Regions from separate parts of the Paenibacillus sp. Y660 genome, predicted to be linked through region 3. Evidence: riboswitches for the same ligand, from Rfam matches in the RefSeq annotation. Region 3 holds a riboswitch; each other region holds the start of a gene.
What was found. Region 3 has a riboswitch for cyclic di-GMP ahead of AC2TDN_RS20340 (transglutaminase domain-containing protein). Riboswitches for the same ligand answer to the same signal wherever they lie in the genome.
Positions count from the first base shown of each region.

Region 1 (6,806 bases), on a different contig from region 3:
ATGGTACGAATTAAGCGCGCCAATACGATTCGTCTCGTTTATTTTCATTTTTATCCACCTCATTATTTACGGAAACTAAAAAAGCCGATTACCTTTACAAGTATTATCGGCTTCAGTCAAGTGAAATTTTATAGTCATGGGAAGATTAGCATGAATTCATTTATTTATCCTTATATCTGTCTAGTCCTCTGTATGCAGCATTTGAATTATGAGCGTTTTTCATTTCATCCTTCTTCGTCAAGTCTTCCAACATTTGCTTCTTATCCTTTTCTAAGCGCTGGCGGCAGCTATCGCAAAGGTTTTGATCGCGAATCAGCGTTCCGCATGACTCACACGGATAGGACATATTCGGAGCATTCACGATAGAAATGCGGCCTTCACGGATAAATTTCGTAATTTGTTTAACTGAAACTCCAGTTGCATCTGAAACCTCAGTTATGATTGAACCCCTATACTCACGCAAATAGTTTGAACAAAGCTCGTACTCTTTATCAATTTCACGCATGCACGATGGACATACATCTCTAAAATTTTTGGCAAAAAGCTTACCGCAGCGAGGACAATTATCTAAGTTCATCGCTTTAAGCCCCCCTTTTTTTGTAAAAATAATCAGATGATTAACTTTATTCTAAACGAAAGCGTTAACTTTTTCACTATGAATCTATTTTTCCGCCTTATGAATATTGGATTACTTAGGAACGAGCCCAGGTCAAAATATAAATTTCCAGAGGCCGCTGCGATTTTCGATGCAATTCTTGTGAGCAGGCCTCTGCCGTACTTCCCGTCGTATATATGTCATCAATAAGCAGAATGCGAATTGTTTCTCGAGCGGGCTGAACTTTACTCGCTTTACTGGCGGAGTTGCGTGTTTTTGATTGAAGAATGCGAAGCTCGCTTTCGTTTACGTCAAAAAGCGACCTAGTATCGCGCATTCGCTCCGAACGCGTCTTAAAGCTTTGCTTCTCCGAATGGCGGGAACGGATGAGCAGGCTCATAAGCGGCAGACGATAGCGCTGCGCTAAATGGCTTGCCAGCTGCTCCGCTTGATTGAAGCCCCTATCGCTTGCCCTCTCCGGGCTGATAGGGACATATGTGACCGCATCCCAGTAATCGGCTATCTTCCCTTTCGACTTAGAGAGGTTGCCGCTTGTAGCGTTGTACCGCTGGCGCCGGGCAATCACGCAAGTCATGGTATCAAGGACAGGCAGAAGCATGTCGCCAAGCAAAGGCGCAAGCCGCTCGTTTCCACGGTATTTGTACAAAGCGAGCATCGACCGCATTGCTGGATTGTAGGAGACCGCGCTGCGGTTGCATACGAATGCCCGTTGCGGACTGCGTATGCAGTCCTCGCATGCGATGCCGCGTCCGCATCTGGGACAGGCGATGCGGGTGAGCCATGGAATGGCGGAGAGGCATCCTCCGCAAAGCGATTTTCGAAGCCGGGGCGTCAGCTTCGATTGGTTGATGCTGCCCGCGCTGCGAGCCTCGGTTTGCGGTTTGCCGCATAGAAGGCATGCGGTGGAACGGGGAGCGAGCAGCTGCGCGCTAGTGGCGAAGGCGGATTGAAGACGCTGGAGCCATGCTTGAGGCGAGTAAGTCACTTTGACGAGCCTCCTTTGCTGGCGGGGAGCAAGTAGCCTTCCTTGCGGGCCATGCGGTTCATCTTTTGAATGTGGCGCACTGCCGCTAGCTGCGAGCGGTTGCGCTCACGGCTGCAGAAATAGACGCGGCCAAACGGGTCATCTGCAGACCGTCCTGCCCTGCCCGCCATTTGAACCAAGGAAGCCTCGTCAAAAAGCCGTCCGTCCGCATCTAAAATATAGACGTCGCTTCTCGGAATCGTGACCCCTCGCTCTAATATCGTGGTCGTGACCAGCACGCGAATTTCCCTTGCGCGAAAACGCTGCACCTTCTCCGTCCGCCCACCGTCCTGAGAGGAAGTTGCCGCTACTGCTGAAAGCTGAAGAACAGCCCTAAGCAAAGCAGCCATAGGCTCGGTCTGTGCAATTTGCTGCACGAATACAAACAGCTGGGCATCTCGCTGAATTGAGGCCTGCATAGCGGCCAACAGCTTGGATGGCAGCTTCCGCTGGTGAAGCATTTGTTTCACAGCTGGCGTTTGATGCATTTGCGGTACAGGCAGCGGATGACGATGGTAGCGCACGGGCACTCTCGCATGCGGAAGCTTGCCGCGCTTCGCCGCTCGCTGCAGCTCGCTCGGCGGCGTAGCAGAGAGCAGCAGCCGGGCAGCGCCAGGCGCGCAGCTTTTATCTGCGGCATAATGAAGAATAGGATCGCCGGCGTAGGGAAACGCATCAAGCTCGTCTACGACGACTAAGTCAAAGCCTTGATAGAAACGCAGCAGTTGATGTGTCGTGGCAAGCGTGATGTCGCCGCTCTCCCAGCGCTGCTCGCTGCCGCCGTATAAGGTGACAACCGAAGCTGCCGGGAACGCTTTGCGGATACGCGGATCTAGTTCAATGACAACATCGCGGCGCGGCGTTGCGATAAGTGCCCTTCCGCCTCGAAGCAGCACCGATTCCACCAGCGGGAAAATCATTTCGGTCTTGCCCGCTCCCGTAACCGCCCAAAGTAAAAAATCTCTCGTTTGCTTGGGTACACCCTTTGATAATTGAGGAGATTCCATCGTCTCATACTCTTCAACGAAACGGAGCGCCTTCGCAGCAGCAGCGGCCTGTGCCGGGCTAAGGCTCCATTTCTTAAGCCGCTGTTCTAACGGCAGCTGCATGAGCGGCCGCCGATCCGTCTTCATTCCAAGCAAAGCAGAATGCTGCATAGTAACGAGCAGCTCGCATTCCCGGCTCCGCCCCATCCCAATGCACGCCGTACAATAGGCGCACAACCGCCCGCACGCCGCACATGCCGTGCGGTGCATATGCGCCTCGCCGCTCCCGCAGCGCAAACAGCTGCGCTCGCGCCTGCGGCGCCCCAAAGCGTCCAATCGCCCGCCATCCCCGGCGGCGATCGCTCCGCTCAGGCGCACCCGCCCGAGCAGCGCGGCAAGCTGGAGCACTCCGCTCCAGCTCACCGCGGCGCCGGGCCCGCCCGCGCCAGCTAACAGGGCGTGCGCCTCGCTTCGCAATAGCGCACGTCCCTGCATCATGCCTGCGGCAAGCTTCGCCCCTGCCGCAATCTCTCCCAGCTCCGCATCGCCAAGCGCTCGCTCCGCTTCTCCGCCTTGCTTGCGCACCGCTGCACGCGACATACTCGCGCTCAGCTCTCCGCTTTTCACCTGCTCAATCGTCCCCCCTCCATCGCCGCCTACACTAGCTCCCTCTCCCTCACTCCACTTTCCATGTCGCCGTGCTCCAACACACTCCCAACGCTCCGCCAAACCCAGCAAGTTCTCTACCTTCAATGCCGATTTCCGTTTGCTTCTACTACCCAAATGCCACCACCGCCGGCTGCCTGCAGCCTTTCCGTCATTCAGCCCGCAACGCTTAGCCTCCGCTACACAAGAAAGCAACAGCTCTAACGCTTCGAACGATCTCGCTTGATATCCCATTTCATTGCAGCTGATAGTCAAGTCATCCTTTTTCTCTATTCTACGCCTCAGCCCATCCTCCCAAAGCCGAGCAGCGAGGCAAGCATCGCCAAGCGGCAGCAGCTCTTTTAAAAGCCAGCCCGAATCCGCAATTTTTCCGTTAAGCCGCCCTGCCTTGCCAAACTCCCCATTCATCCAGAATTGCTTGTCCACCTCTGGATGAATCGTTGCCGACGCCTGCCAATGCCCGTTAACCTCCACAACATACACTTGAGCCTTCATCCGCTTTCGCTCCCTTCCCCGCATTTCAATATCCATCGCGCTATCGCGCGTTGCCATAACGCCCGGACAAAAAAAAAAAGCACACCCAACAACGCAGCCGCGTCATTGAGTGTGCTTCACTCCGGATATTCAATTACGGAAAATTATATACTAAAATGGCATTTTCGACAAATCCGACGGGTTTTGCAAATCAACCAGCACCGCATGATCGGAATGCGACACGATTCCTTCTGCCTGAAGCAGCCACAGCAGCTGGGTTCCATCTACTCCACTCGTTTGTGAGCGCTTACTATCCTCGATTTCTGTTTGAGGCGCATTTTCTTTAGGGTGTACCCTAACCTCGTTGCCACCTCTAGCCAAACGTTCTACAATCGCAATCATCTCGTCTGTGACACCACGATCGATAATTGTCAGGCGAACATCTTTGCCCATTCTCCGCGAGAAAGAAAACAATGAACGCACATACCATTCCATATTTTTTTGCCGAACGTCCGCAACGAGTACATAATGCTTGCTCGATTGCTGCCTTCCGCGCCAAATTCGAAACGCCAGATGCACCGACAATGCAGCAAAAGCATAACAGCCAATCACTAAAAGTAGAAGCTCAAACATAGCGGCCACCTCCTCTTTGTGACACTATATGCCAAGAAGAGCCCACTGGTTCCGACAGCCGGGGACAAGATGACAAAATGTGCGACATGTCCAAAGACAGCCGTTTTCAACCTGTAATTAATAGTCAATTTACGACAAAGAAACACCCTTGAGCAATTCACTGTATGTGTTATCATCTTATTACATCCTGCATATATACGATATTCAAGCATAGATTACAGGGAGAAGATGGGCTCTGCAAAGCGTCAAAGCTAGGGAAGCGATGAAGTATAATCTGCATATGGACACTTGGATTATATGGAGCCAATAGTGTAACCGGCCCTCTTAGAACCACTACATACTCTAAGAGGAGAGTGAAAGATGCATTATGTGAAAAAGCAGTTTACTTTGAGCCTGGTCGTCTTATTATTTTTTTCGCTTACGCTTGGCTCCTTCGTCATGGCTGAGGGCCAAAGCAACGGTGACGCAGCTGCAGCCGTAACTGGTATTGAAAACAGCTGCCAGAGTTATTCAAACAGCAAAGCAGATGTCATAGCCAATCATTCCAGCATCACAGTCAATAGCAATGACACGGCAACAGCAACCTTTACGACCATAGTGGATTGTGTGAGAGTCAGTTTTTCCTCTTATGAAGGTGCAGCTGACTGGGTACCCGGTCCCAATGACACGACGATACCTTACCATAAGCAGAAGCATTTTAGCGGCCAATCCATTCCCGTTGATAAAGCGGGAACCTATTCCGCCACAATTGATATCCCGAAATGTCTGCCTTATCAATTGGATATATACAGCGGCAACGAGCTCTTCGATCTAGGCACAGGCGCTCATGGCGACAAAATTTTAGGCTGGAAGCTAAAGCTTAACAACACATGCACTGTGCCGTCTGCGACACCATCACCATCTCCTACACCTGAGATTACACCTACTCCAACACCGTCAGCATCCCCAACACCTGAGATTACACCTACTCCAACACCGTCAGCATCCCCAACACCTGAGATTACGCCTACTCCAACACCGTCAGCATCCCCAACACCTGAGATTACGCCTACTCCAACACCGTCAGCATCCCCAACACCTGAGATTACGCCTACTACACCGCCGTCAGCATCCCCAACACCTGAGACTACGCCTACTACACCACCGTCAACATCACCTACACCTGAGACTACGCCTACTACACCGCCGTCGGCATCCCCAACACCTGAGACTACGCCTACTACTCCGCCATCAGCATCACCGACACCTGAGACTACGCCTACTACACCGCCGTCAGCATCCCCAACACCTGAGACTACGCCTACTACACCGCCGTCAGCATCCCCAACACCTGAGACTACGCCTACTACTCCTCCATCAGCATCACCGACACCTGAGACTACGCCTTATACAACACCAGCATCGTCTCCAACACCTGTAAGTACGCCAACTTCAACTCCTGCAGCCTCGACGTCACCTGCTCCCACTCCATCACCAGAGATTACTACAATTGTTGAAATAGTCGATGAGGAGCCGCCAATAGGCGGTATTGAAGATAATCAAAATGGCGAGCCGCCTGCTGATACCGCTATCGATGTGGCCGAGGATCAAGTTCCGCTTGCCACGCTTCCAAAAACAGGCGATTCCAGTCCTGTTCCTTATTACCTCATAGGCGCCTTTGCCCTTTCAGCCGGCTTCCTCTCGCTTCGTAAGAAACGGCAAGGAAGATAAACGGCAGAATTAAAGCAACCGATCATTTTATCTTTATCTCCGGAGCAGCCTTAAAAAGGCAGCTTCGGAGTTTTTTATTTCACCTTTAGACGCGCATCAAAAAAATCCCGTATCATCCGATACGGGATTTTTGATGTTACCATATTAAAGCGTGACCCAACCATATTTGATCGATTGAATAACAGCCTGCGTACGATCATCAACTTCCATTTTTTGCAAAATACTGCTGACATGGTTTTTAACGGTTTTTTCGCTGATAAACAGAAATTCACCAATGAGCTTATTGCTCTTGCCCTCAGCCATAAGTCTCAGCACCTCTGCCTCACGCCGCGTAAGAGGGCTCTCATCGCCTGCAACGAACTTAACGCCCGGCTCTTGAGCAGCTGCTGCTCCTGAAACGATTCCCATCTCGTCCAAATAAGTCATGCGGCGTAGCTGGTTAATCAGCTTGCCTGTCACTTTAGGATGGATATAAGCATGGCCTTGAACGACAGAGCGAATAGCGTTAATTAGCGATTCCGCCTCCATGTCCTTCAGCAGGTAGCCGGTAGCCCCTTTGCGAAGCGTTTCAAATACATAGCTCTCATCGTCGTGGATAGATAGAATGATAACCTTTACGTCAGGGAACAAGCTTTTTAAACGCTCTGTCGCAACGACACCATTCTCGATTGGCATATTAATATCCATCAGAACAATT
Region 1 covers NZ_JBXBBJ010000008.1:162,650-169,455, reverse strand. Annotated here, with positions in the region: gene flgM (flagellar biosynthesis anti-sigma factor FlgM) at 1-48, opposite strand, end outside; gene AC2TDN_RS12310 (TIGR03826 family flagellar region protein) at 161-577, opposite strand; gene AC2TDN_RS12305 (ComFC family protein) at 693-1,601, opposite strand; gene AC2TDN_RS12300 (ATP-dependent helicase ComFA) at 1,598-3,787, opposite strand; gene AC2TDN_RS12295 (hypothetical protein) at 3,938-4,399, opposite strand; cyclic di-GMP riboswitch class II at 4,646-4,727, shown strand; gene AC2TDN_RS12290 (LPXTG cell wall anchor domain-containing protein) at 4,760-6,109, shown strand; gene AC2TDN_RS12285 (response regulator) at 6,254-6,806, opposite strand, start outside.
Region 1: linked by a shared signal. The riboswitch ahead of AC2TDN_RS12290 (LPXTG cell wall anchor domain-containing protein) and the one ahead of AC2TDN_RS20340 (transglutaminase domain-containing protein) in region 3 are both predicted to bind cyclic di-GMP.

Region 2 (6,806 bases), on a different contig from region 3:
CTGTCGATATTGGTTCCACAAGATTATGCGGGCCGCCCGACCATTGTAAATGGATTGACGCTCATTGAAGGCTCCGCTAGATTTGAAGGCAGTCATGTTAGCAATAGTGAGTTTATACGGGCTAAGACTCCGCTTTTGGGCAATACCGATATTCAGCTTGGCTCAAACGATGCGAAGTATACGAGGCAGGTTACTATGCGCAACGGGCTGTTTCAAAATCTAGGAATCGTAATGGACGGGAATTCACTTGTAACGGGATCTACCTTTATAAATGCCTCTGTTGGAAAAGCTGACAATACGAAAAAGGCAATTATCTCGAGCTCCTACTTTGAAAATAGTAAACTCAACTTCAACTGGCTGCGTCATAATCAATCGGCAATCGTCGCGAAGTCTGTATTTAGAGGAGTAACCGTAACCGGAACGGCACCATATATCCGGTTAGAGGATAATACGGATTTAGGGAGCGCCTAATTCTAGAAGCTGAAGAAGAAAATACTTCCCTGCAGTTTGTTCGTCTTGCAGGGAATTTATTTGATAGCATGTTCTTAATTAAGAATTATATGTTCCTTATAATGAATATTTGGAGGAGATAATGAAATGGCGATTTTAATTACTGGCGGTGCAGGTTATATCGGAAGTCATACATGCATAGAGCTTCTTGAAGCGGGATATGAGGTCGTTATCGTCGATAATCTGTCCAACAGCAGCCACATCTCATTAAACAGAGTCGCAGAAATAACGAACAAAACGTTCACGTTTTACAAAATGGACCTCATGGATCGCGGCGGGCTGGAGGGTGTATTCGCCAGGCATTCGATAGAAGCGGTCATTCACTTTGCAGGTCTTAAGGCTGTTGGCGAATCGGTTCAATTGCCATTGTCCTATTACCATACGAATATTACAAGCACTTTAATACTATGTGAGGTTATGAAAAAATTCGGGGTGCATAAACTAGTATTTAGCTCCTCTGCAACGGTATACGGCTTGCCGGAGCAGGTTCCTATTGCAGAAGCCTCGCCGCTAGGTGCGACTAATCCTTACGGCAGAACAAAGCTTATGCTGGAGCAAATTTTACAAGATTTAGCAGTGTCGAATGAGGAATGGGGCATTTCGATCCTGCGGTACTTTAATCCGGTGGGCGCCCACATTAGCGGAAGGATTGGTGAGAATCCGAATGGCACTCCAAACAATCTGATGCCTTACATCACGCAGGTAGCAGTTGGGAAGCTTGCGCAAGTGAACGTTTTTGGAAGTGATTATCCTACTGTAGACGGCACTGGCGTAAGGGATTATATCCATGTCGTCGATTTGGCGCTGGGACATGTGCAGGCACTGAAAAAAATGATGACTAAATCAGGCGTAGATATTTTCAATCTTGGCACCGGCCGCGGCTATAGCGTGCTGGAGATGATTGCTGCATTCGAGAAGGTATCCGGGCGCAGCATTCCGTATACAATTGTAGACCGCAGACCAGGCGATATTGCGATTTGCTATGCGGATACGCATAAGGCAAACGAGGAACTGGATTGGGCTGCTATTCGCGGCATTGAAGAGATGTGCAGAGACTCGTGGCGGTGGCAATATGCGAATCCGAACGGTTTTGAAGTAGAGCCTTATTTGATGTCTGAGCTGGCAGCGGCTTCGTACATAGAAGCGGCGCAATAGGGAAAATTGCCATTTTCAAAGCTAGCTGATCAAACCTAGCTGATCAAACCTAGCGGAGTATAGTACATAAATTCTATGTCATTTTACATTGCTTGAAAACATTCGACAAAAAATGTATTTATCTATCATTTTAGTAAGACATGAAGCGACAGCATGCGCATAATTGGTGATTTATAATACAGATATAAGTGAATGACAAGCATAGGGAGACGTTGAAATGCGTTTAGTATCTGGGCACCTTAAACGCATGGAGTCAGTGGTGCAACCGTCCCAAAATGAATGGGGGACATGGGAAAATGGTACTTATAAATTCCGATGACAATCAGGACTTGGATATGGAGTGGGTAGCATTAATCATGAATGCACGTTCTTTGGGGTTCAGTAAGGAAGATGTGAGGAAGGTGCTGCTAGCCCTAGAGGAAAGCAAGAAGGATGATATTCAGGAAACAGCTGTATAAAAGCGGAAAAAGCGCTATTCGCGCTTAATTTTCCATTTATTAAATTCTAGAAACTCTTTAAACTGATCCTTGCTTACGCCAGAGGCCATTGCCTCTCTAACTAAGTCAGCCCATTCATTGTCAAGGTGATCGGGGGTGCGATCCGTTTTTTCGTTGTTATTGAGAAATTCTTCAACGGTTACGTTTAAAACCGCGCCTACCTTTTCAAGAAATTGAATCGAAGGATTTTGCTGGAGCCCTCGTTCAATGGAGCTTAAGTAAGATTTTGCGACGCCCGCCCGTTGAGATAACTCTGTTAGGGAAAGGCCTTTTCTCTTGCGCAGCATCTGAATACGTTCTCCGATCATAAGAAACTCCTCCGTTATCACATCGTTGTAGACAATTACTATTATAACGAAAAAATGTTAGTAGCGATAGCTAGTAACCTTTAACATGATTTATTTTTTTATTTCCTATTATAGTATCCACTTATTATCATGAATAAGTGGATATTTTTGGTTGAATAACAGCTTGATTTAGTTCTATAACAAGTAGTGTTGGACGTAAAATGATGGCGAAGCGATAAATCGACAAGTTGTTTTCAATAGAGAACAAAACCTTGCGATTATTTGCAATATATCGTTGAAATATTGGTTGACAAAGGTAAATATCAGGTGTAATATGCAGTTATGTTCTCTATTAAGAACTTTAAATTCAACAAATGATTTTCGAAAATCGTTCTTCATATCGAACAATTTTGATATCTAGCCGGAGGAATCGATGAGCGCCATCGCAGCCATTTTTCTAACTGATCAAGGAAGTCATGCATGGAGGCAAGGCGGCTCCTTAATGGAAGCTTTATCTCAGTATCCTTGCGATTCGGCTCAGGCCTGGCATGAGGATCATATATTTCTAGGCTGCCATAACCAGTGGATTACTCCTGAGTCGGTGGGCGAGCGCAATCCATATGTTGATTCCGAAAGAGGGCTGGTCATAACCGCGGATGCGATCATTGACAATCGGGGAGAGCTGTTTGGCCTGCTGCAGGTAGAACAGCATCGACGGAGCCGGATGTCGGATAGCGAGCTGATTTTGCTTGCTTACGACAAATGGGGCGAACATGCGCCTGCATACTTGGCTGGCGACTTTGCATTTATGATTTGGGATCGCCGCAATCACAAGCTGTTTGGCGCTAGAGATTTCTCGGGCGGCCGCACCTTGTATTATCACAGGAATGCGGAACGGTTCGCCTTTTGCACAACGATTGAGCCGCTGCTTGCGCTGTCTGGAACGGAGCACTTGCTGAATGAAGATTGGCTAGCCGAGTTTCTAGCTATCGTGGGCATGGTAGACGCGGCAGATGCTTCCACAACAGTCTACCGCAATATCGAGCAGCTTCCGCCTTCTCATAGTATTACGATCAAGGATGAGCGGATAGTCCTAGCAAGATATTATCAGTTTAGACCTTGTGAGCGCGTTCGATTCAAAACGGATGATCAATATGTAGAGGCGTTCCAAGAGGTGTTCGAGCAAGCCGTTACGTCAAGGCTGAGGACGCATCGCCAAGTAGGCGCACAACTCAGCGGCGGACTGGATTCCGGCTCGATCGTAAGCTTCGCTTCAAGGGCGCTGCGCAAGCAAGATAAAAGGCTGCATACGTTCAGCTATGTTCCGACATCCGATTTTATCGATTACACAGCCGAATATATGATGCCGAATGAAAGGCCGCTTATTGAATCAACTGTCGAGCATGTCGGAGGGATTGAGGATCACTACCTCGATTTCCAAGGGAGAGATTCCTACTCCGAGATCGACGGATTTCTAAATATTATGGAAATGCCTTATAAGTTTTTTGAGAATTCCTTCTGGATGAGAGGCATGTTCGAGCAGGCAGAGAAGCAGGGAGTAGGCGTGCTTCTAAATGGAGGCAGAGGCAATTTATCGATCTCATGGGGATCGGCCATTCCTTATTACGCAACGCTGCTCAAAAAAATGAAATGGATCAGGCTGCTGCGGGAAATGCGTCAGTACAGCCTTAATATCGGCTCTGGCCGAGCGCATGTATTCTCTAACGTCAGCCGAGCGGCATTTCCGCTTATTGAACAGCTGCGGCCTTCCCAGGATACGTACCATTATCCAATGGTGATCAATCCCGAATTTGCGAGGAGGACCGATGTATTTAATCGGCTTGGCGAGCATGGCATCGATCAATCCGGATGGTTTGCGGCCAAGGATGTGTACGAGGAAAGAAAAATCCATTTCGATGAAGTATTTCACTGGAACGCAGGCAATACGCTCTCAACGAAGCTGTCGCTTAGACATGGTCTCTGGAAGCGCGACCCGACAAATGATGCAAGGGTCATTCGGTTTTGCTTGTCTCTGCCGGAGAGCCAGTACGTCCAGAATGGGATGGATCGCGCTCTAATCAGGCGTGCTACCGATAAGCTGCTGCCTGATCAGGTGAGGCTTAATCAGCGCACGCATGGAGTACAAGGAGCAGATTGGGTTCATCGCATGCTTCCCAGATGGCAAGCCTTTAAGGATGAGCTGCGGCAAATGAGCGAAGATCGCTTATTTATGGAGTTTGTTGATGGCAAGGTAATCCGATCGGCATTGTCGAGGCTTGAGGAAGGCGCACAGCCGAGGCATGCGGTTGATCCGAATTATAGATTATTAATGCGCAGCCTTATCGTATTTCGCTTTTTGAAAAAATTCGATTGAAGGGAGGTGACAAGATATGCAAACGAAAAAACAATGGAATAAACCTGAGCTAGAGGTCCTTCATGTACATATGACTGCGGCTTCCACGACAAATGGTCCATTCACAGACGAGGCTTACGTACCTGGCCAAAATTCTGAAAAGCCGCGTTTTACTAGCTAAGGCATTATGGATTCGATTGGTGAAGGAAGCCCTTATACATAAGGTGTATAAGGGCTTTCTAGCTTTTATCAACAGATTAATGGAGTGAGGACATTGGCGGCAACGAAGACGAAAATGGCATACAGCGCATTTGGGCTTGCGATTGAAAGCGAGCTGCCATTGCCTGAGCTAACCCCAATCAACAAAATCGTTGAGCATTTCGATTTGGAGATTATTATCGATAGCTGTTTGAAAGATATCGTTCTACTCGAGCCTTACGACTTTGTGGTGGAGGAACGCAACGTTACGGTATATATGCCGGAAGCAGCGTTATTTCGGATAGAAGATGGCAATCGGATCACCATTTCTCCTGCTGAGGGAGCCGATGAGGATCTGAACCGGTTATACGTGCTTGGCACCTGTATAGGTGCAGTACTTCTGCAGCGCGGCATTTATCCTTTGCATGGGAGTGCTATCGCGATTAATGGCAAAGCTTATGCATTTGTAGGCCATTCAGGCGCGGGGAAATCAACGTTAGCGTCGGCGCTCATAAACCGCGGCTACCCTCTGCTTAGCGATGATGTTATTGCGGTGTCACCTTTCTCTTCGGAACAAGCTCCGCTCGTAATACCGGCATACCCCCAGCAGAAGCTTTGGCAGCAAAGCCTAGACGCCTTCGGCGTAAATAATGAGGAGCTTCGTGCCATTTACGGCAGGGAAAATAAATATTGTATCCCGGTTGAGGCAGACTTCTGCAGCAGCCCTATGCCGCTGGGAGGCGTGTTCGAGCTTGTGAAATCGGAATCGGATGCAGATGAGGTTGGCATTCATCCTATTCAGAAGCTAGAGCGTCTGGATATTTTGTTCCAGCATACCTATCGGCAGTTTTTGGTGCAACGGATGGGACTTACGCGGTGGCATTTTACACATTCAGCCTCGCTCGCTTCTCAACTGCCAGTCTATCGTTTAGAAAGACCAGCTGCAGGCTTTACGGCACCACAGCTCGTAGAGCTCATATTAAAAACGATACAATCGGAGGAATAACCTATGACAAAAAGCCAAGCCATTACGATTCAAGCTTTATTGATGGAACAACTCGTCGTTCAAGATCATAACAATATTGTAAGCGATATGGGCGGAGAGAAGGTCATCTTGAGCATTGAGAATGGAAAATACTATAATCTTGGCGTTATGGGAAGCCAGATTTGGGATTTGATTAAGCAGCCTGTTACGATATCGCAGGTGATAGAGGGGCTCCTTCAGCAATTTGATGTGGAGAAGGAAATGTGCGAGGAGCAGGTGCTGTCCTTTCTTACCCATCTGTTAGAAGAGCGGCTTATTCTTATTCATGAATAGATAGGCGGTGAGCCTATGGGAAAAATGTTGAGATTGAGAGCTTTGCTTTCTTTGGATTTCAAAACCGTCCTACTATTAATTGAAGCAACCCTGCTCCTCGGCTGGGCCAGAATTCGAATTATCCACCAGCCATTCTCGAAGATTGCGCCAACGCTGGGGCAATATATGAAAGAAACGGAGAGCGAGACTTCTGCAGAGCGCAGACGATCTCTTGTCCATATACGCCACGCCATTCAAATTGCAAGCAGCCATACGCCTTGGGACAGCAAATGCTTGGCTCGTGCGCTAGCCGGCATGAAGATGCTGGAGAGACGAGGCATCAGCAGTACGTTATATCTCGGAACGGCGAAGGACGAGGCGGGGAAGCTGATTGCGCACGCCTGGCTGCGAAGCGGCTCCTTGTACGTTACAGGCGCGGAAGAGATGGATCGATTTGCGGTAACCGGCATTTTTGCCAAAGTAGTCCATTATTAAATACGGAAAGTGAT
Region 2 covers NZ_JBXBBJ010000013.1:82,160-88,965, forward strand. Annotated here, with positions in the region: gene AC2TDN_RS15970 (right-handed parallel beta-helix repeat-containing protein) at 1-471, shown strand, start outside; gene galE (UDP-glucose 4-epimerase GalE) at 598-1,665, shown strand; cyclic di-GMP riboswitch class II at 1,864-1,945, shown strand; gene AC2TDN_RS15980 (anti-repressor SinI family protein) at 1,962-2,123, shown strand; gene AC2TDN_RS15985 (helix-turn-helix domain-containing protein) at 2,138-2,470, opposite strand; gene AC2TDN_RS15990 (lasso peptide isopeptide bond-forming cyclase) at 2,883-4,823, shown strand; gene AC2TDN_RS15995 (paeninodin family lasso peptide) at 4,840-4,983, shown strand; gene AC2TDN_RS16000 (aldolase) at 5,077-6,006, shown strand; gene AC2TDN_RS16005 (lasso peptide biosynthesis PqqD family chaperone) at 6,010-6,318, shown strand; gene AC2TDN_RS16010 (lasso peptide biosynthesis B2 protein) at 6,334-6,792, shown strand.
Region 2: linked by a shared signal. The riboswitch ahead of AC2TDN_RS15980 (anti-repressor SinI family protein) and the one ahead of AC2TDN_RS20340 (transglutaminase domain-containing protein) in region 3 are both predicted to bind cyclic di-GMP.

Region 3 (6,806 bases):
TGCGGTGCGCGAAGCGCTGCCGCATATTCCTCTCTCGATTGATACCTACAAAGCGGAGACGGCTCGCGCGGCGCTGGAGGCTGGCGCTCACATCATCAATGACATTTGGGGCCTTAAAGGCGACCCCAATATGGCCGCCGTTGCGGCGGAGTATGGCTGTCCGGTCATTATCAGCCATAATCGCCACGCCCGGGACTATAACGACCTCGTCCCGGATGTGCTCGCTGACCTGCTAAGCAGCGTCAGCATCGCTCATACTGCCGGCATCGCCGATGAGCAAATATGGCTTGATCCCGGCATCGGCTTCGCCAAAACCCATGAGGACAACCTCGAGCTGCTCGGTCGTCTATCAGAACTGCATGCGCTCGGCTATCCGGTGCTGCTCGGCACCTCGCGCAAGCGATTCATCAAGCAGACGCTGAATCTGCCTGTGGAAGATCTCGTTGAGGGGACGGCTGCGACCGTCGTCCTCGGCATCGCGCATGGCTGTCAAATCATGCGCGTCCATGATGTGCGCGCAATCAAGCGCGCCGCGCTCATGACGGATGCAATCCTGTATCGCAGCTAACCTTGCTGCGGAAGGCTTTTTTAAAAAGACAGCTAAGCTGCATCGACAGGAGAATAGCATATAATGGATAATATGATAGTTAAAGGGATGAAGTTCTACGGCTACCATGGCGTATTTCCCGAAGAAAATAAGCTGGGCCAGCAATATTTCGTCGACATCGAGCTGCGTATGGACTTGGAGCAGGCTGCGAAGACGGATGATTTGAGCCATACGGTTAATTATGCGGAAATTCATGCGTTAGCCAAAACGATCGTGGAAGGCCCGCCTTTTAAGCTGATTGAAGCTTTAACGGGTCACATTGCATCACGAGTACTGGAAGCTTATACTATGGTAAATGAAGTTACGGTTCGAGTAACGAAGCCGCATCCGCCGTTCGACATCCACTTTGATGGAGTAACAGTAGAGCTGCGCAGAAAGCGGGATGCTGATGGACGAACAATTCCCGCGTGAAGGCGCACCAGCGGAAGCTTATATCGCATTAGGCTCCAATATGGGCAATCGCGAGCAATTGCTGCTTTCTGCGATTTGTCTCATTGACGCACACCCGAACATCGCGGTAAATAAAGTATCTGGCATGTATGAGACGGATCCTGTAGGATATACGGAACAACCGCCTTTTCTCAATATGACGTTAGCCGTGCAAACGACGCTTTCCCCGATCATTCTGCTGAGACAGCTGCTTGCTTTCGAGCAGCAATTAGGGAGAGTTCGACAAATACGTTGGGGACCGAGAACCATTGACCTTGATCTTCTCCTATATGATAATGTCAGAATGGATCAAGAAGAGCTGATATTGCCGCATCCGCGCATGATGGAGCGGTCATTTGTATTAGTGCCGCTGAACGATACTATGGATCAATCGCATCCGTTGCAGGCCGAAGTAGGCGCAGCTTCTGAGGCGGCGCTTTTGGATGGAAAGGAAGGCATCACGCTATGGAAAACAATCAATTGGCGCAGCGCGTCAGAGCCTTTCGAAAGCTGAAGGGCTATACTCAGCAGGAGCTGGCCAAGGTGCTTGGCGTATCAGTAGCGGTTCTCGGCTCATTGGAGCGAGGGACGAGAAAGACAGATCCAAAGCTGCTCAGCCATATAGCAAAAACGTTAGGAATCAGCTACGAGGAACTTATGTCTGACGATCGTCAGTAATGATGCAATTAAGGGATTGGAACAATAAATAATTAGAAGAGGAGCAAGGAGCGACATGCTGAAAATCGGAGACATCGAGATGAAGAACAGAGTGGTGCTAGCGCCGATGGCAGGCGTGTGCAACCCGGCTTTTCGATTAATTGCCAAGGAATTCGGAACAGGTCTTGTATGCGCGGAGATGGTAAGCGACAAGGCGATTTTGCACGGAAATAAACGGACGCTGGAGATGCTGTTCGTCGATGAGCGGGAGAAGCCGTTAAGCCTTCAAATTTTTGGCGGTGACCGAGAGTCGCTTGTTGAAGCGGCAAAAGTCGTCGATAAGCAAACGAATGCGGATATTATCGATATAAATATGGGCTGCCCGGTGCCGAAGGTAACGAAGTGTGATGCAGGTGCCCGCTGGCTGCTTGATCCGAACAAGATCTATGAAATGGTCTCGGCGGTAGTGGATGCGGTACAGAAGCCGGTTACGGTGAAAATGCGCATCGGCTGGGATGATCAGCATATTTACGCAGTCGAGAATGCACGAGCTGTTGAGCGCGCTGGCGGCAAAGCCGTTAGCGTACATGGACGTACGCGCGAGCAGTTGTATACAGGCAAGGCTAATTGGGACATTATAAAGGATGTCAAAGAAGCGGTATCTATTCCCGTAATTGGGAATGGCGACGTCTTCTCGCCAGAGGATGCTAAGCGGCTTCTTGATCATACCGGCTGCGACGGCGTTATGATTGGGCGCGGAGCGCTCGGAAACCCTTGGATGCTCTATCGTACGATTCAATACTTGACCAATGGCGAGCTGCTTAGCGACCCTACGCCACGCGAGAAAATGAAAGTGGCCATTTTGCATCTGGACCGGCTGGTAGCACTAAAGAACGAAGCGGTCGCGGTACGCGAGATGCGCAAGCACCTCGCTTGGTATCTGAAGGGCCTTCCAGGCGGTGCGCGCGTGAAGGATGTCATTATGGAAGAAACAGGACGCGACCCGATGGTAGCCATTTTGGAAAACTACGTACGGACGCTTGAAGAGGAAGCTGAGTTCCAGCCAACAAGCGCTTCTGTGAGCGGAGACGCAGCAGCCGCCGAAGAAGTTGTATACTAAAAAACGATCGATCGATTATTCATTTTACTTGTTCGGCAACTTAACCGACACTATTCGACAAAAGCCGCTATCTAGCGGCTTCTGCTTCAACTGCCAGAAATGAAACGGCTTCAATGGGTCGTCTGGCTTTGATTGACATTGAGGGTAATTTTGCAATATAATCGTGCAATATAATCTAACGAATACATGAAGAGTGCCTCAAACATCAGTAGGTATGAGGTTCAGGAAGCGTAATATATTAGGTATCAGTGAATTCATACAAGGTATGAATAATTAGTCACATGACAGGAGAATCGGAAAGATGAACGATAAGCAAATCATTCTGACTCAAGAAGGGCTGCGAAAGCTTGAAGATGAATTAGAGAACCTAAAGTCTGTCAAACGCCGTGAAGTTGCCGAACGGATTAAAGTGGCAATCGGCTATGGCGATATAAGCGAAAACTCGGAGTACGAGGATGCTAAGAATGAGCAGGCATTCATCGAAGGCCGTGTTCTTACCCTTGAGAAAATGCTGCGCAACGCGCGTATTATAAATAATGATGACATTGATATTGATACCGTGAGCATCGGCTCGATCGTAACGGTTGAAGATATGGAATATGGCGACACGATGGATTATTCCATTGTAGGTACAGCGGAAGCTGATCCTTTGCAAAACAAGATCTCGAATGAAAGTCCGGTTGGCAAAGCGATTTTGGGCAAGAAAAAAGGCACAGTCGTTGAAGTAAGCGTACCAGTTGGCATTATCCAGTACAAAATTCTCGATATCAAAAAATAAGGTTTGCCATGTGCGGATCAAAAAGCTTCCTTGTGGGAAGCTTTTTGAACGTTTACAATAGAAGAACCTATTATTTAAGTTTATTGGATGCTTATCTTTTACTGCAGGGTTCTGGAGACAACCGCGTACGCCTGCCGAACGATCAAGGAGATGAAGAAGTGGAACATGAAAACAATGAGCAGGAGCTAAGCGAGCTCTTGCAAATTCGCAGAGACAAGTTGGATGAGCTGAGAGGGCTGGGAGTAGACCCATTCGGCCGTAAATTCGAGCGCACTCATAATGCCAAAGAAATTGTACAAGCATATGAAACGCTGACCAAAGAAGAGCTTGAAGGCCAAGCGGTTAAGGTTAGCATTGCTGGACGTATTATGCAAAAGCGAGGCATGGGCAAAGCGGGCTTCGCGACGATTCAAGATTTGAGCGGCAAGGTTCAAATTTATGTTCGCAAGGATACAGTTGAAGAGCATAAATTCGCTGCTTTCGACTTGCTTGATATCGGTGATATCATCGGCGTGCATGGCGTAGTATTCAAAACGAATACAGGCGAGGTATCGGTTAAAGCGCATGATGTTGAAGTATTGACCAAATCGCTTCTGCCATTGCCCGATAAGTATCATGGCTTGAAGGATGTAGAGCTTCGTTACCGTCAACGCTATGTTGACCTTATCGTGAATCCAGACGTACAACAAACCTTTATTACGCGTTCCAAAATCATTCAATCGATGCGCCGCTACTTGGATTCCCGCGGCTATTTAGAAGTAGAAACACCAACTTTGCATTCTATTGCAGGCGGTGCGGCAGCGCGTCCGTTCGAAACGCATCATAATGCGCTCGACATGCAGCTCTACATGCGTATTGCGATCGAGCTTCATTTGAAGCGGTTGATCGTAGGCGGGTTGGAGAAAGTGTACGAGATTGGCCGCGTTTACCGCAATGAGGGTATTTCGACTCGCCACAATCCGGAATTTACAATGATTGAGCTTTACGAGGCTTATGCCGATTACAAAGATATTATGGCTTTGACGGAAAATGTAATCGCCCATATTGCCCAAGAGGTTCTCGGTACTACGAAAATTACTTATCAAGGTCAAGAGATTGATCTGACACCGCAGTGGCGCCGGGTTTCCATGGTTGAGCTTGTCAAAGAATTGACGGGCGTTGATTTTGGCGTGGAGATGAGCGATGAAGAAGCACATCGTTTGGCGAAGGAGCATAAGGTTGCTGTTGATCCGCATATGACATTCGGTCATATCCTTAACGCATTCTTCGAGCAGTTCGGCGAGCACACGCTTATTCAGCCGACGTTCGTAACCGGACACCCTGTTGCGATCTCTCCGCTAGCCAAGAAGAACGAAGATGACCCGCGTTTCACGGATCGCTTCGAGCTCTTTATCGTAGCGCGCGAGCATGCCAATGCCTTTACCGAGCTGAACGATCCGATCGATCAGCGCGAGCGGTTCGAATCGCAGCTTGTAGAGCGTGAGCATGGCAACGATGAAGCGCATGAGATGGATGAGGATTTCATCCGTGCTCTAGAATACGGCATGCCGCCAACCGGCGGACTAGGAATCGGTATCGACCGGTTGATCATGCTGCTAACGGATGCGCCATCGATCCGTGACGTACTGTTGTTCCCTCATATGAGAGATCAACGCTCGGCAGAGTAACGATTAAAATAGCAGAACCGCTTGGCACTGGCTGCCGCGGTTCTTTTTATTTTCAACAGTCGAGCATTTGCGGCAGCAATCGTGAAATAACTACCAATTTCTTCTTAATAAGATGGCGAAATCTATTGATTTGCTAGAATCATATGGTAAGATGGATCTAATAAAGCGATACACGATAAACGGCAAACCTATCGAAAGGTAGGGACGCAAAGCTAAAGGGCCTTCCTGAAGATGGCAGCCAGCTTCCGAATGGATGGGCTTTTTTTGTTTGTATTGGACATGCGCTCAGCATGCAGCTTCACACGATAACGGCAAACCTATCGAAAGGTAGGGACGCAAAGCTAAAGGGCCTTCCGAAAGATGGCAGCCAGCTACCGAAGGGAGTTACGTTCATGCGTAAAATATTCTTAGCAATCGCAGCTTTTGTACTTTTTGCATCCATTAATGTCACTGTGGCACAAGCAAGCGAAGCGAATGCATCTGCTTGGCTGAATACGAGCAATCTGGATAACGGTGTTGTCTCCATCCAATATGCCGTGAATGCTAAAGTGAAAACGAAGCTGATGATTGCCAAAGGCGAAACAAACTATACATACAATCTCGATAGCGAAAAAACAGCAGAGATCTTCCCCTTGCAGCTTGGCAATGGTGCATATACGATTTCGTTGCTTGAGAACACGACGGGCAATAAGTATAAGCTGATAAGTAAAGAATCAGTAACGCTTAGCTTGAAGGAAAGCAATGATGTCTACTTGAATTCGATTCAAAATATTGAATGGACAAGCTCGAGCAGTGCGGTTGTCAAAGCCAAGGAATTGACTAAAAACAAAAAGACAGATGCTGAGAAAGTAAAAGCGGTCTATGATTACATCATTACTAACATCAATTACGATAATCAATTAGCGGCTAATTTATCGGTCGACTACCTTCCTAATATCGATCGCACTTTCAAATCGAAGAAAGACATTTGTTACGGTTACGCATCTCTGTTTGCCGGAATGCTTCGCAGCTTGGATATTCCAACTAAGCTCGTTATGGGACAATCCACTTATGTAGATGTATATCACGCTTGGAATGAAGTTTATTTAAATGGCAAATGGGTATTAATCGATACCACCGTCGATGCAGGATTGAATAAGGGAAATAAGAAATTTGAGCTAATTAAAGATGCAGCCCAATATAAAGCAGCCAAACAATACTAATACCCGATTAAATAACGAGCTTGCGCTAAGACGCAGAGCTCGTTTTTTTTTTATGTCTTGATCTAGCTCGTATATCTGTTTAAGCTCCACTACTATTTAGAAGAAATATGGAGTAAATAGTGGGGTGAAAAAAAGATGCACTATTATTTAAAAAAATGCTTGCATTCATATAGGCGAACGTGATATATTATCTAGGTCGCCAACGAGACACACGGCCGACATGAAAGAAAAGATTGCTCTTTGAAAACTGAACAACGAGTGAAACTGCCTCGCAAATCCTTCGGGATTTAGCGAAAAAGCGATAAAAAGTAATGAGCATTTCAAACACATGAAGCTTTTCTCTTCG
Region 3 covers NZ_JBXBBJ010000022.1:70-6,875, reverse strand. Annotated here, with positions in the region: gene folP (dihydropteroate synthase) at 1-568, shown strand, start outside; gene folB (dihydroneopterin aldolase) at 632-1,018, shown strand; gene folK (2-amino-4-hydroxy-6-hydroxymethyldihydropteridine diphosphokinase) at 996-1,550, shown strand; gene AC2TDN_RS20360 (helix-turn-helix domain-containing protein) at 1,502-1,714, shown strand; gene dusB (tRNA dihydrouridine synthase DusB) at 1,770-2,813, shown strand; gene greA (transcription elongation factor GreA) at 3,115-3,591, shown strand; gene lysS (lysine--tRNA ligase) at 3,750-5,258, shown strand; cyclic di-GMP riboswitch class I at 5,430-5,508, shown strand; cyclic di-GMP riboswitch class I at 5,559-5,637, shown strand; gene AC2TDN_RS20340 (transglutaminase domain-containing protein) at 5,651-6,460, shown strand.